DNA from 4 places in the Wenzhouxiangella sp. XN24 genome. Region 2 is predicted to be linked to each of the others. Evidence: predicted binding sites of a transcription regulator. Region 2 holds the regulator's gene; each other region holds the start of a gene.
What was found. The regulator sigma-54, encoded in region 2, starts transcription at its own class of promoters, with help from an activator protein. The targets are predictions, from matches to a motif close to TGGCANGNTNCNTGCTT.

Region 1 (3,721 bases), 190 kb from region 2:
CCGGCCTGGGCATCATGCACGGAGATTCCCGGCCCATGCGCCGCCTGTTCACGCTGCTGCGCAAGGTTGCGCCGACCGACATGACGGTGCTGCTGGCCGGCGAAAGCGGCGTCGGCAAGGAACTGGCTGCCCAGATGATACATTCGCTCAGCGATCGCTCCGCGGCCCCGCTGGTGGCGGTCAATTGCGGGGCGATCAGCGCCGAGATCCTGGAAAGCGAGCTCTTCGGGCACGAAAAAGGCAGCTTCACGGGCGCGACGCGGCGCCACATCGGCTTCTTCGAAACCGCGTCGGGAGGGACGTTGTTCCTCGACGAGATCACGGAGATGTCGCCGGCGCTGCAGGTCAAACTGCTGCGGGTCCTCGAATCGGGCAGCATTCGGCGCGTGGGCGCCGAGGAGGATATTGCCGTCGACGTGCGGGTGGTGGCGGCCAGCAACAGGGACCCGGAAGACGCCGTGCAGGCCGGCCTGCTTCGCGAAGATCTCTATTACCGCCTTGCGCAGTTTCCGGTCCGCATCCCCGCGCTGCGGGAACGGGGTGACGATATCCTGGTGCTCGCCAACCTGTTCCTTGCCGAGCTGAACGAAGCCAATGGGACCGCCAAGGAATTCTCCACCGAGGTCGAGGAACTGCTGCGCATGCACAGCTGGCCGGGGAACGTGCGCGAGCTGCGCAACGCGGTCGCGCGGGCGCACGTCTTGTCTACCGACACGATCGAGGCGGACGACCTGCCACCTGCCGTGGCCGGCGACAACCCCGTTGACCGGGACTACCTGAGAATCGCTGTGGGCCTGCCGCTCGCGGAGGTCGAGCGCCGGGCTATCCTCGCGACCGTCGAACATCTCGAGGGCGACAAGAAGGCCGCCGCGGAAACCCTCGGCGTGAGCCTGAAGACGCTCTACACGAAGCTGAAGGCCTACCGCGAGGGCTGACTCGCCCCGCGGTCACCGGGATAAACCGTTCCCCGGCCGACGGCACGCTTCCTGCATGTCCTCAAGCGGGCAATGTTGTAGGCGCAGGTGCATGACGATACACGCAAGCGAGCTGCTGGGATCGGCCGTCGTCGACCGCGAAGGCGACCGCGTCGGCCGGATTGAAGATCTCATTCTCGATGTGCCGGGCGCGGCCAACATCTGTTACGCGCTCGTGCATATCGAGCAGCCGACGGAGCCTCGCCAGCGCATGGTCGCGGTGCCGTGGAGCCTGCTGGAACGCCGTTCGCAGTCGCAACTGGTCCTCGGCATCAGCCGGCAAGCACTCGGCCGGCTCAAGAATCTCGGCGGACAGGGCCCCTCCGGGCGGTAGAAACTTCCGTTCCCGCTGAAAACTCTTCCTCAGCCATGCCGTCCCGTCGCACCCATCGGTGCTCGGCGCGCCCGGTCTCGGCTTTCGATAGTACCGACGCTCAAAGGCGCGGGCGCGGCCCGTATCACGTACATCGGGGCACTGGCACGTTGATTGCATCGAAATGGCAAAGAGCCCGGTGGGACCGCTTGTCTCACGGATCGATACAAAAGGAGATCGCCATGCTTGGCTGGATATTGTTGTTTTTCATCATCGCCCTGATCGCGGGCGTCATGGGCTTTGGCGGAGTCGCCGGCGCCGCGGCCGGCATCGCCCAGATCCTGTTCTTCGTCTTCCTCGTGTTGCTGGTCGTGTCTCTCGTCTCCCACCTGATGGGCACACGTCGCCGGGGACCTTGACGAAACCCCGGCTTCGGCATTGGCCGTGCCGGGCATCGCAACCAATCAACGCATAGAGGTAAAAGACCATGAAACCATCCAGGAAGACCACGCTGATGCTCGCAGGGTTGTTCCTGCTGCCGCTGGGCGCATGTGCGGACCGCGATAACGAGACCGCCGACGACGCCCGGGCACAGACACAAAGAACCGAACAGCAGACGCAACAGGCGGAGCAAACGCAGGCGCAGACCACCACGGATGAATCACAGAGTGACGCAAGCTACGGTGATCCGGCCCAGGCGGGCGGGATCAACGGCAGCGGTCGCAGCAGCAATTTCGACGACATCGAGGCGCATATCCGGCTGGAGACGCACTATGCGATGAGCGACGAACTCAGCGCCCTGCAGATCGATACCGACGTGCGTGACGGGACCGCCTACCTGGGCGGCGAGGTAGAGTCCGCTGCGGAACGCGAACTCGCCGAACAGGCCGCCTTCAATATCGAGGGGATTCGCTCGGTGCGCAACGACATCCGCGTCATCGGCGACACCGAGCAGGCCACGATCGCCGAGCGACTCGCCTCGACGGCGGACGACGCGCGCATCACCGCCACCGTGAAGGCGCGCCTTCTTGCCAGCGAGAATACCGCAGGGCTGGAGATAAATGTCGATACCGACGAGCAGGTCGTCACGCTCATGGGCAATGTGAATGACGACACGGAACGCGAACTGGCGGAACTGATCGCCGCGAACACGTCCGGCGTGAAGGACGTGCGCAACGAGCTGGCCGTGAAGGACGACTGAGGACTTCCAGGCCTTGAAGTCCAGGTCCGTTCACCCCGGTGGCCTGCCGCAACCGGGGTGCATTCCACTGGAAGCCCGCATATTCGTTATCATCCGGGATGCAAAGCCGGCGACAGACCGGCCCGGCGCATCGCGAGATAACGGGGGTAGGCATGGCGTCTGGCCAAGGCAGCGCAAACGTCCACGAGGGCTGGTCGTCCCGGATCGTGTTCCTGATGGCGGCCGTGGGCGCCGCCGTCGGACTCGGCAACCTGTGGAAATTCCCGTACACGGCCGGGGTCAGCGGGGGCGCAGCCTTCGTGGTCGTGTACCTGGTCGCGGTGGCGGCGGTCGCCATCCCGGTGGTCATCGCCGAACTGATGATCGGCAGGCGCGGTCGGTTGAGTCCGCCGAACAGTTTTCTCGCCCTGGCCCGGGAGGCCGGCGCCAATCCGGGCTGGCGATTCGTCGGCTGGATGAACCTGCTCGCGGTCTTCCTGATCCTCTCCTTCTACAGCGTGATCGCGGGTTGGGCTCTCGGTTACGTGCCCAAGATGGCGATGGGCCATTTCTCGGGCGCCTCGCCGGACGAGGTGGCAGCGGAATTCAGTGCACTGCTCGCATCCCCCGGGCGCCTCGCACTGTTCCACGCCATCTTCATGATCCTGACGGTCGGCATCGTCTCGGTCGGCCTGAAACGCGGCATCGAGCGCGCCGTGCGCTTTCTCATGCCGGCCCTGCTCGTGATGCTGGTCATGCTGGTGGGCTATGCGGCGATCGCCGGCGACATGGCCAGCGCCCTCAGCTTCCTGTTCAAGGCGGATTTCTCGAAAATCGATTCCGGCGTCGTGCTGCAGGCCATCGGGCAGGCCTTTTTCTCCGTGAGCGTCGCGATGGGGCTTCTGATCACCTACGGGGCTTATCTCGACAGCTCCGCCCGCCTCGGTTCGTCTGCGGTCTATATCGCCGGCGCGGACACCAGCGTTGCGCTGCTCTCCGGTCTCGCGATCTTCCCGCTGGTGTTCGCCAACGGACTCGACCCTGCCGAGGGGCCGGGACTGATCTTCGTCACGCTGCCGATCGCCTTCGGCCAGATGCCGGCGGGCGCGCTGTTCGGCGCCGTGTTCTTCCTGCTCGTGCTGGTGTCCGCCATCACCTCGTCGATCGCGATCCTGGAGCCGGTTGTCTCCTGGGCGGAGGAGCACAACGGCATGCGCCGCGGCCCCGCGACGATCATCGCGGGCGCCGCCGCAT
Region 2 (3,721 bases):
TCTCGACTTTTCCGACGGCAGCTGGCTGTTCCGCGGCGACGTCCGTATCAGCAGCCCGATGGGCGAAATCGAATCGGAGCGCGCCACGGCGAGCTTCATAGATCATCGTCTCGCTGCGGCCACCGCCGAAGGCGCGCCGGCACGCTTCACGCGAACGCTGCCCGAGCCTGAGCCGCGGGTGGTGCGGGGTACGGCCAATCGCATCACCTACGACCTCTCCGAAGGCATCCTGGAGCTGTCGGGGCAGGCGGCGTTGCGGGACGGCCTGCGCGAAGTCAGCGGTGGCCGATTGCTCTACCGCATCGCCGAAGACCGGCTCATCGCCAGCGCCGACGATGAAGGCAGCGAACGCGTCCGGATCATCATCACGCCGCCGGGCGACGCGGAGGAAACGCCGGGCGACGATGTTCCCGGCGAGGCGTCCGGGGATCCCGACGAACCGCCGCCCGACGAACCGCCGCCCGACGGGACGAGTGCGCCATGAGAACGCTGCGCGCCGAGGGCATCTCCAAGCGCTATCGCTCGCGGCAGGTGGTGCGCGACCTGTCGCTGTCCATCTCGAGCGGCGAGGTGGTGGGACTGCTCGGGCCGAATGGCGCCGGGAAGACCACGGCGTTTTACATGATCGTCGGGCTCGTGCCCTGCGACAGCGGCCGCATCCTGCTCGACGACACCGAACTCACGGCCTTGCCGATGCATCGCCGGGCGCGCCTCGGCGTCGGCTACCTGCCCCAGGAGGCCTCGGTGTTTCGTGGGCTGACGGTGGAACAGAACGTGCTCGGCGTGCTCCAGACACGCAAGGACCTCGACACGCTCGGTCGGCGACAGGCACTGGAAGAGCTGCTCGAGGAACTCAATATCGGCCATATCCGCGACGGCAAGGGCCTGAGCCTTTCCGGGGGTGAGCGCCGCCGGGTCGAGATTGCCCGCGCGCTGGCCGCCGAGCCCGCTTTCATCCTGCTGGACGAGCCGTTCGCCGGCGTCGACCCGATCTCCGTCATCGACATCCAGCGCATCATCGGGCAGCTGCGCGACCGGGGCATCGGTGTGCTGATCACGGATCATAACGTGCGGGAAACACTCGGTATTTGCGGCCGCGCTTTCATCCTCAACGCCGGCGAGGTCATCGCGTCCGGCACTGCAGATGAGATACTGGCCAACCGGCAGGTTCGCGAGGTCTACCTCGGCGAGCACTTCCGCCTGTGATGACCGTTCGATGATGAAGCAATCGCTACAACTCAAACTCGGCCAGCAGCTGACGCTCACGCCCCAGCTGCAGATGGCCATCCGGCTGCTGCAGCTGCCGGTGCTCGATCTGCAGGCCGAACTCCGCGAGGCGCTCGAGAAGAATGTCATGCTCGAGATGGACGACGGCCTGGAACTGGCCCCGGCCAAGGGCGAGCAGAAAACGCCCTCGGATGCATTGCGGGAAACGCCTGCGGCGCAGTCCGCCGAGAGCGGCACGGACACGCCGGAACGGTTCGATGACGATGTGTCCTACGCCGACGTGTCGGATTTCGGCTCGGGTTACAGCGGCTCGGGGCAGGGTCGCGGCGACGGCGAAGACCAGCGGGATTACGCTGACGTCAGCGGCAGCTCCCTGCGCGACCACCTGATCGCACAGCTGGATGTCGCCTTCCCCGAGGGCGACCGGAAATACATCGCCACGATGCTGGTCGATGCGATCGACGACGACGGTTACCTGACGGAAAGCCTCGAGGACATCTGCACCAATCTCGCGCCCGAACTGGTCACCGACGTGGACGAGGTCGAGCGCGTGCTGGCCTGTGTGCAACGCTTCGACCCGCTCGGCGTCGGCGCGCGCGACCTCTCGGAGTGCCTGTTGCTGCAGCTCGCGCCGTTCGCACCGGACACCCCGGACCTGGAACTGGTGCGCCGCCTGGCCTCCGAATGCCTCGTGGAGCTCGGTGAGCAGGATTACGCAACCATACGCCGGCGCCTTGGGTGCAGCGTGGAACAGCTCGAACATGCAGTGGCCTTGCTGCGCTCGCTCAACCCGCGCCCCGGCGGCGCGGCCGACACCCGTCCGCCGGAGTACATCGTCCCGGACGTTTTTGTGCGGCGCGACGAGTCGGGCTGGCGGGTCGACGTCAACCCGGCCATCGCCCCCCGGCTCCGGGTGAACGCAGCCTATGCGGGCAGCCTGGGCCGGGGGGGCGAGTATTCGACGCTGCGGACCCAGCTGCAGGAAGCCCGCTGGCTGGTGAAGAGCCTGGAAATCCGCAACGAGACGCTCATCCGCGTGGCGCGCGCCATCGTCTCCCACCAGGAACAATTCCTCGAACGTGGCGAGGAAGGCATGCGGCCCCTGGTGCTGCGCGAGATCGCCGACGCGCTCGAGCTGCACGAATCGACCGTGTCCCGCGCCACGACCGGCAAATATATGCATACGCCGCGGGGGGTCTACGAATTCAGGTACTTCTTCTCCAGCCAGGTATCCGGCAGCGACGGGGAGAGCATTTCGTCCACGGCCATCCGTGCCCGGATCCGCAAGCTCATTGCCGAAGAGGACCCCGCCAAGCCCCTGTCCGACAGCGCCCTCACCCGTGCACTCGTGCAGGAAGGTATCGAAGTGGCGCGCCGCACAGTCGCCAAGTATCGGGAATCCATGGGATTTCCGTCATCGAACGAACGCCGGCGCGTGACCATCCGCTAGGTCGAAAACCGCTTTCCACGGCGAAAAACCCTCCCTAGCCAGCGTAGCAAGCCAGCCACTAGAATAGGATTGAAACAAGAGCCGCCGTCCAGGACGGTTCCAACACTCCGAAGGAGTCCATCATGCAGATCAACTTGACCGGTCACCACGTCGATATCACCGAGCCGTTGCGCGATTACGTGCATAGCAAGATGGACAAGGTCGTCCGGCATTTTGACAACCTGATCGATGTCCATTGCGTCCTCACCGTCGAGAAGCTCCGTCACCAGGCCGAAGCCACGCTGCGCGTCGCGGGCGACACCCTGCATGCGGCCGCGGTGGAAGAAGACATGTATGCCGCGATCGACGGCATGATCGACCGCCTCGACCGCCAGGTTCGTCGCCACAAGGACAAGCTGACGGATCACCACAACGGGGCCGGGCGCCCGCGCAGCGCCTGAGTCCACGCCCCCTCCACCCCGGTGCCCCCATGACCTTCCAATCCCTCCTGCTGCCCGGCCGCGTGCTCTGCAACGTCGAAGCCCGCAGCAAGAAACACGCGCTGGACGTGCTCAGCGAACTGCTGTCCTCCGCGACCGATATCGACCAGGGCGATGTGTTCCAGAGCCTCATCAAGCGGGAAAAACTCGGTTGCACGGCCATCGAGAACGGCATCGCGATCCCCCATGGACGGCTGCCCGATCTCGAAGAGCCGATCGGGGCTTTCCTGAAGCTGTCGCGCCCGGTGGATTTCGACATGCCCGACCGCGAACCCGTCGACCTGATCTTCGGCCTGCTCGTGCCTGCGCCGGCGGACAATGCCGGCTGCCATCACGAGGAAGTCTCGCTGGTGGCGACCGCGTTTGCCGACCGCACGCTGGCGACCGCCCTGCGGGGCGCCACTTCGAGCCGGGCGATCTACGAACTGCTGACCGCGCCGGACCCTGCGCGACGGGCCGCCGCGTCATGACCAGCGGGCGCTGACGATGGAACTCGTGATCGTCAGCGGCCTGTCGGGTTCCGGCAAAAGCGTTGCGCTGGCCATGCTCGAGGATCTCGAGTGGT
Region 3 (3,721 bases), on a different contig from region 2:
ACACGGCACCACGTAACCTTCGTCCTCGAGCCGCCCCGGGTAATCGTCGGGCCCGGCGAGTTCGATCGGCGTCGGTGCCATGAAGCGGTGGCCGCGCGTGTGCCGCCCCGCTTCGATGCCGTACATGGAGCAGGCGACGACGTCCGGCCCGAGGAGCATGACCAGCCAGTGCACCGGGCGGACGAACTCCGCCTCGGCTGCGCCCCAGCGCATCCGGCGCGGCACCGGCAACGCCGCCAGCGCGCTTTCGACCAGTCCCGGCAACAGCGTCGCCGCCGCGGCGCCCGTCTCCGTCTTGTGTGCGTAGACGTAGCTTCCCTTGGCCTCTTCCTGTTCCACCAGCGCGTCGCAGTCTACGCCGGCCGAGGCGGCGAACTTCTCCGCCGCCCGCGTCCACGCGCCGTCGACTCGCGCCACCCGCATCGGGGGTCCCCGCAAGGCAACGGCCTGGTCCGCCTGGCGCGTTTCGAGGCGTCGCACTTTCAGGGCCAGCCGCCGGGGGGTGGCGAAAGCCTCGACATCCCCGTGACCGAGACGGGCCTCCGCGAGCCGCGCCACGAGGCCGTCGCGAAACGCCGCCGACAGCGCAGGCAGGGCCTTGGGCGGCAACTCCTCGGTGCCGAGTTCGACCAGGAAATCCGCGCGTTCAGTCATGCGTGCCTCCCGTCGCGGCCTGGACCATGGGGAAGCCGAGTGCTTCGCGCGAGGCGTAGTAAGACGACGCTACGCCGCGCGCCATGGCGCGCACGCGGAGGATGAAACGCTGGCGCTCCGTCACCGAGATCGCGCGGCGAGCGTCGAGCAGGTTGAATGCGTGGGAGGCTTTCAGGACCTGCTCGTAGGCGGGCAAGGCGAGCCCGTCGGCCAGCAGCGATTCACAGGCCGTTTCGTGTTCGTCGAACTGCCTGAACAACACCGCGACGTCGGCCTGCTCGAAATTGTAGTGCGACATTTCCACCTCGTTCTGGTGGTAGACGTCGCGATAGGTCACCCGGCCCAGCGGCCCGTCGGACCAGCAGAGATCGAATACGCTGTCCACGCCCTGCAACACCATGGCGATCCGCTCGAGGCCGTAGGTGATCTCGCCGGTCACAGGGCGGCAGTCCAGGCCGCCGACCTGCTGGAAATAGGTGAACTGCGTGATCTCCATGCCGTTGAGCCAGACTTCCCAGCCGAGGCCCCATGCGCCGAGCGTCGGCGATTCCCAGTTGTCCTCGACGAAACGGATGTCGTGCAGCCGCGGGTCGATGCCCAGCGCGCGGAGCGACCCGAGGTAGAGCTCCTGGATTTCCAGCGGCGAGGGCTTGATGACGACCTGGAACTGGTAATAGTGCTGCAGGCGGAAGGGGTTGTCGCCGTAGCGTCCGTCGGTGGGGCGGCGGCAGGGCTGCACGTACGCGGCGCTCCACGGTTCCGGACCGATGGCGCGCAGGAACGTCGCCGGATGGAAGGTTCCGGCGCCGACTTCGAGGTCGAGGGGTTGCATCAGGACGCAGCCGGCCCCGGCCCAGTAGCGTTGCAGCTCGAGCAGCAGATCCTGGAAGGTGGCGGGCGGCGTGCCGAGTTCCGCGGCGGCCATGGCTGTCCCCATGCTGGCGAAGCGCGCAAGTATAACTCAGCGCCACACGCCGCCGGCGCGAGCTATTCTGGTGCAGAGGATCCGCCGTGACGCACCAGGCTGGTGCGCTCTGCGGGCGCCCGATGACCCGCCCGGAGCCCAAGCGCTTGAATTGTCATGCGCCGCCGCCGGAGGGTCGGCTGGCACGGTTCCTGCATCGCAACATGAAGACCAGTTCCCAGTTCGCCCGCCGAACCCCGGCATCCAGTCCGGGGAGACGGGCCCCATCGCATCCAGACTCGGAGGAATGACCTGATGAAAGCGAAAGACGTGCTCGAGCTCATGAGTGAAAAGGAGGTCGCCTTCGTGGACCTGCGCTTCACCGACACCAAGGGCAAGGAGCAGCATGTAACCCTGCCGGCGAGCAAGGTCGATGCCGACATGTTCGAGGAAGGCAAGATGTTCGACGGTTCTTCCATCGCGGGATGGAAGAGCATCAACGAGTCCGACATGATTCTCATGCCGGATCCGGCGACGGCCGTCGTCGATCCTTTTTCGGAAGACACGACGATCAACATCACCTGCAACGTGGTCGAACCGTCCACCATGCAGGGCTACGAACGCGACCCCCGCTCCCTTGCGCTGCGCGCCGAGGCCTACCTGAAGTCCACGGGCATCGCCGACGTGGCCTATTTCGGTCCCGAGAATGAGTTCTTCATTTTCGACGACGTGCGCTGGAGTTCGGAGATGAAAGGCGTCTCCTACCAGATCGACTCTTCCGAGGCGGGCTGGAATTCCGAGAAGATCTATCCGGACGGCAACTTCGGCCACCGCCCGACCATCAAGGGCGGCTACTTCCCGGTGCCCCCGGTGGATTCGCTGCACGACATACGCTCCGCCATGTGCCTCGTGCTCGAGGACATGGGGCTCGATCCCGAAGTGCACCATCACGAGGTGGCGACAGCCGGCCAGTGCGAAATCGGCGTGGCCTTCAATTCGCTGGTGAAAAAAGCCGACGAAGTGCAGAAGCTCAAGTACATCGTCATGAACGTGGCGCAGGGTTACGGCAAGACGGCCACCTTCATGCCCAAGCCGCTGGTCGGCGACAACGGCAACGGCATGCATGTCCACATGTCGCTGGCCAAGGACGGCAAGAACCTGTTCACCGGCGAGGAATACGGCGGCCTGTCCGAAACGGCGCTCTATTTCATCGGCGGCATCATCAAGCATGCACGCGCGCTGAACGCGTTCACGAACCCTTCGACCAACAGCTACAAGCGCCTGGTCCCCGGCTTCGAAGCGCCGGTCAAGCTGGCTTACTCCGCGCGTAACCGCTCGGCCTCGATCCGCATCCCGTACATCCCCAACCCGAAAGGGCGTCGTATCGAGGTGCGTTTCCCGGATTCGACGGCGAACCCGTATTTCGCCTTCGCCGCGATGATGATGGCCGGCCTGGACGGTATCCAGAATCGTATTCACCCGGGCGATCCGATGGACAAGGACCTCTACGACCTGCCGGCGGAAGAGTCGAAGAGCATCCCCGAGGTCTGTTATTCACTCGAGGAAGCGCTCAATGCGCTCGATGCCGACCGCGGCTTCCTGACGGCCGGAGGGGTCTTCACCGACGACCTGATCGATGCCTACATCAGCCTCAAGACGGCCGACGTCCTGCGCCTGCGCATGACGACGCATCCCGTCGAGTTCGACATGTATTACAGCGTCTGACGAGTCTGGAGGACGCTTTTCGGGCGGCGGGAGCCATCCCGCCGCCCGCTTTTTTGTCAGGCGGCCGGTCGCACCGCTATGCTAGGGGTTCGGGCGGTTCCTGGAGAATGTGCGATGCGCTGGATGTGGATGGCCCTGCTGTTGACGCTTGCGCTCCAGTCGGCGGTGGCGAAGGAAATGTGGCGCTGGGTGGACGAGCGCGGCGTCGTGCACTTCTCCGATCGCCCGCAGCCCGGCGCCGAGCGTGTCGAGCTCGCCCCCGTGCAGACCTTCACGGCACCGCGCGTGGAGGCCGCGCCGGCCGAGCCCGAAACCGCAAGAGAGAGCGCCGGACAGGATACCGGCAGCTATTCACAGCTCGCCATCGTGTCTCCCGAGGAAGGCGAAATGCTGTGGAATATCCGTGGCGAACTCAACGTGCGCCTGCGCATGGAGCCG
Region 4 (3,721 bases), on a different contig from region 2:
TCGTCTCGAACAACGGCTGCATGTCGTCCGCAAGTTCGTCCGGGCTATGTCCCGCGCGGCCGAGCAAGGCCGAGGCATACACGGTCGGGAAGTCGAGCTGCTCGTCGCTGGCGCCGAGGCTGTCCATCAGGTCGAACGTTTTCTCCACCGCCCAATGCGGCCGCGCGCCATCGCGATCCACCTTGTTGATCACGACGATGGGACGCAGGCCGTGGTCGAAGGCCTTGCGCGTCACGAACCGCGTTTGCGGCATCGGCCCGTCGACTGCATCGACCAGCAGCAGCACCGAGTCCACCATCGACAGCACGCGCTCGACCTCGCCGCCGAAGTCGGCATGCCCCGGGGTATCCACGATGTTGATGCGGTAATCGTTCCAGCGAATCGCCGTGTTCTTGGCCAGGATCGTGATGCCGCGCTCCCGCTCCTGCGGATTCGAGTCCATCGCCCGTTCCTGCAGCTCCTCACGGTCCGCGAGCGTCTGCGACTGGCGCAGCAGCTTGTCCACGAGCGTCGTCTTGCCGTGGTCTACGTGCGCGATGATGGCGATGTTGCGAAGATTCATGCGGGTCGGACCGTGGCAAGTGCCTGTTGCAAAAAAGAAAAGGGCCGAAAAACAGCCCTCGGGAGACCCTTAGGACGCGATTTACCCCCGTAAATTCGCTTTCTAAGGCAGCCGGGTATATTACGCTGAAAAGGTTACTTTTTCACCATTTCTATCAATCGTCCGCGCGGCCGGCCGGATGACGTCTCCCCGTCGCGCTGGAGTAATCGGGCGGCGCCTCGCGCAGGCAGGACACACCCCACGCCTCGTCAATGGCGCGTGACACGGCCCGCGGGCCGAGATCCCCCTTGACCGTGCGCAGGAATCGCTTGCTCCCGACAGCCACACTTTCGGTCCACTCGGGCTGGCGGACCGGCGCACTCTCCCCCAGCACACGTTCGGTCCAGGCCCTGGCGCGACGCCTGAGCGCCTCTGGCGACTGGCACCCGACCAGCGCGCACAGCGCCGCGGTGTCGATGATCCGGTAGCGTTGCGGCAGCCGTTGCAACTCGCAATAACCACTCTCCGGCCATTCGAACGGATGCGCCACCACCCCGGCGCGCACCATGTTCAGGTCGATGTAACTCATGCACCGGAGCAGGTGGCCGTCACTCGCGACCGCGGTCGCGTGATACCGGTCCTGCCAGAAGGCGCCGCTCCGCTTGCGGCGGTCGTTGTGCTCTTGCCCGGTCCGCCCCGCCACGAGCCGCATGGCCGCGGCGATTTCGCCGTTGCGCTGGTCGCGCACCAGCAGGTGGATGTGGTTGCAGGTCACGATGTAGTTCAGCACGCACAGTCCATAGCGACGCTGCGCCTCGAACAACCAGTAGAGCCAGCGCCGACGATCGATCCGCGCCTTCAGCAGGAATTCGCGCTGGTGGCAGCGCTGGGTGATATGCCAGACGTGGCCGGGGATGAATACGCGGTTGGCGCGCGGCATGGGTCTTGGTTCCTTACAACGCGATTTCAGGCGCTGTATTTGCATCCTAAGCGCCGATCGCGGTGCTTATGAGGGTCTTTATCGTTAGATTGCATGGAGATAACGCGGTCCGACCCGAGGCAAGCCCCGAGGCAGACCCAAAACCGTGACGCACGTCTTGTCGACCAGCTTTACGACTACCGCGCCGCGCGCCATCGACACCTAAGATATTGTCATTATTTATAGATAGTTACGCGTTCTGGCATGATAACTGCATGCCTCACTCAATCACTCATCATCGGATTGACGCGCATGAAGAACCTCAATCGTATCGCCGCCGCTCTCGCGCTCAGCTTGTTCGGCTTTGCAGCCCATGCGGCGCCGATCATCACCTTCAACAGCGCTGACGCCTCAGATGGCAGCGGCCTGACGACACCGGTCGCAGGCGCGACGGTCATCGATTTCAACGATGACAGCCTTCTCAACACAAGAGGTCCTGCAGGTTTCTTTGGTCAAGGCGGTGTCGTAAAAGGGTCGTCGAGCGGCGCATATGCGGCACCCGCCGGCAACACGACGCAGTACCTGTCCGTGGCCCTTGGCCAGCGCGCCGGTTCCCACACCATCACTTTCGATACCGGCGTCACGTACAACTACTTCGGCCTTTACTGGGGTTCGATCGACGACTACAACACGCTGTCGTTCTTCAATGGTGCAACCGAAGTGCTCACGCTCACCGGAGCACAGGTCATCGCCAACCCGAACTTCTTCGGCAACCAGACGGCCGACCCGGCGAACCGCTACGTCAACATCTTCCTGGGCGCCACCAGCTACGACAAGATCGTGATCAGCACCACGCAGTTCGCCTTCGAGTCCGACAACCACGCGTTCGCGCAGGTGCCGGAGCCTGGCACATTGGCGCTGCTCGGCCTCGGCCTCATCGGCGCGGGCGCCCTGCGTCGTCGCCGGAGCCAGTAAGACAACGAAGGGGAGGTGCGCCGACCCCGCTCCTTACAGCGACCGACGCAACATGACAAAGGGCAGCCGCAAGGCTGCCCTTTTCTTTTCGTCAATCGATCCCCAGGGCGCCGGTAGCTTGACCGATTTGGCATTTCTCGCCGCCCGACGATTGCTATGATGCGAACCCGTCAACTCCCCGGAGAACACAGATGGCGCAAGGGATTCTCGTCACCGGCGGTGCCGGCTACATCGGCAGCCACGTGGCGCGACAACTCGGCGAAGCCGGCGAGCGTGTCGTAACGCTCGACAACCTGTGTACCGGGTTTCGCGAAGCCGTGACGCATGGCGAACTGGTGATCGGCGATACCGGTGACCAGGCGCTCGTGAGCCGCGTCCTGGCCGAGCACGACATCGACACGATCATGCACTTCGCAGCGCATACCGTGGTCCCGGAATCGGTCACCGATCCGCTGAAGTACTACCGGAACAACACCTGCGCGACGCGGAATCTCCTGCAGTGCGCTGCCGAGGCCGGGGTGAAGCACATCGTGTTCTCGTCCACGGCCGCCGTGTACGGCCTGCCGCCGGGCGGCGTCGCGAGCGAAGACACGCCGACGGCGCCGATCAACGCTTATGGCACGTCCAAGCTGATGAGCGAGTGGATGCTGCGGGATCTCGCGGCGGCGGGTGGCCCGTCATACGTCGCGCTGCGTTACTTCAATGTGGCCGGCAGCGATCCCGAAGGGCGCATCGGCCAATCCACGCCGAATGCCACGCTGCTGGTGAAGGTCGCGTGCGAAGTGGTGGTTGGGAAACGCGAAGCGCTCACCATTTTTGGCACCGACTACGACACGCCGGACGGCACTGGCGTGCGTGACTACATCCATGTCGAAGACCTGGCCACCGCGCATCTCGATGCGTTGCGCTGGTTGCGCGACGGCGGCGAACCAAAGGTGCTCAACTGCGGCTACGGGCACGGCTACAGTGTGCGTGAAGTTGCGCAGGCCTTCGAACGCGTCACTGGCGAGCCGCTGCCCGTGCGCGAGGCCGAGCGTCGCGCCGGCGATCCGCCGACGCTGGTTGCGAACGCGAGCCGCATCCGCGAGCTGTTTGGCTGGACGCCGAAGCACGACGACCTGGACCAGATCGTCGCCTCCTCGCTGGCCTGGGAGCGGGCGCCGCGGTACAGCGCGTAGACCACCCGGCTTTTTGTCGAAATTCCTTACAATTTCTGATTCTCGAACGCTGTCGCGCCGCAATAACGGCATTTATTTCAGTCGGTTGAGACTATGGTACGAAACTTG

Region 1: the regulator sigma-54 is predicted to act here: its motif matches at 1,451-1,467, upstream of G6032_RS01455 (DUF1328 family protein).
Region 3: the regulator sigma-54 is predicted to act here: its motif matches at 1,760-1,776, upstream of glnA (glutamate--ammonia ligase).
Region 4: the regulator sigma-54 is predicted to act here: its motif matches at 1,721-1,737, upstream of G6032_RS10820 (PEP-CTERM sorting domain-containing protein).

Annotation. Positions count from the first base shown of each region.
Region 1 covers NZ_JAAMFG010000021.1:10,206-13,926, reverse strand. Annotated here, with positions in the region: gene G6032_RS01465 (sigma-54 dependent transcriptional regulator) at 1-935, shown strand, start outside; gene G6032_RS01460 (PRC-barrel domain-containing protein) at 1,027-1,308, shown strand; gene G6032_RS01455 (DUF1328 family protein) at 1,530-1,706, shown strand; gene G6032_RS01450 (BON domain-containing protein) at 1,775-2,488, shown strand; gene G6032_RS01445 (sodium-dependent transporter) at 2,641-3,721, shown strand, end outside.
Region 2 covers NZ_JAAMFG010000021.1:202,469-206,189, reverse strand. Annotated here, with positions in the region: gene G6032_RS02325 (LptA/OstA family protein) at 1-484, shown strand, start outside; gene lptB (LPS export ABC transporter ATP-binding protein) at 481-1,206, shown strand; gene G6032_RS02315 (RNA polymerase factor sigma-54) at 1,217-2,677, shown strand; gene raiA (ribosome-associated translation inhibitor RaiA) at 2,800-3,117, shown strand; gene G6032_RS02305 (PTS sugar transporter subunit IIA) at 3,147-3,626, shown strand; gene rapZ (RNase adapter RapZ) at 3,643-3,721, shown strand, end outside.
Region 3 covers NZ_JAAMFG010000036.1:460,083-463,803, reverse strand. Annotated here, with positions in the region: gene glyS (glycine--tRNA ligase subunit beta) at 1-654, opposite strand, end outside; gene glyQ (glycine--tRNA ligase subunit alpha) at 647-1,579, opposite strand; gene glnA (glutamate--ammonia ligase) at 1,874-3,283, shown strand; gene G6032_RS15760 (DUF4124 domain-containing protein) at 3,398-3,721, shown strand, end outside.
Region 4 covers NZ_JAAMFG010000034.1:662,416-666,136, forward strand. Annotated here, with positions in the region: gene typA (translational GTPase TypA) at 1-562, opposite strand, end outside; gene G6032_RS10815 (transposase) at 717-1,481, opposite strand; gene G6032_RS10820 (PEP-CTERM sorting domain-containing protein) at 1,773-2,435, shown strand; gene galE (UDP-glucose 4-epimerase GalE) at 2,627-3,613, shown strand.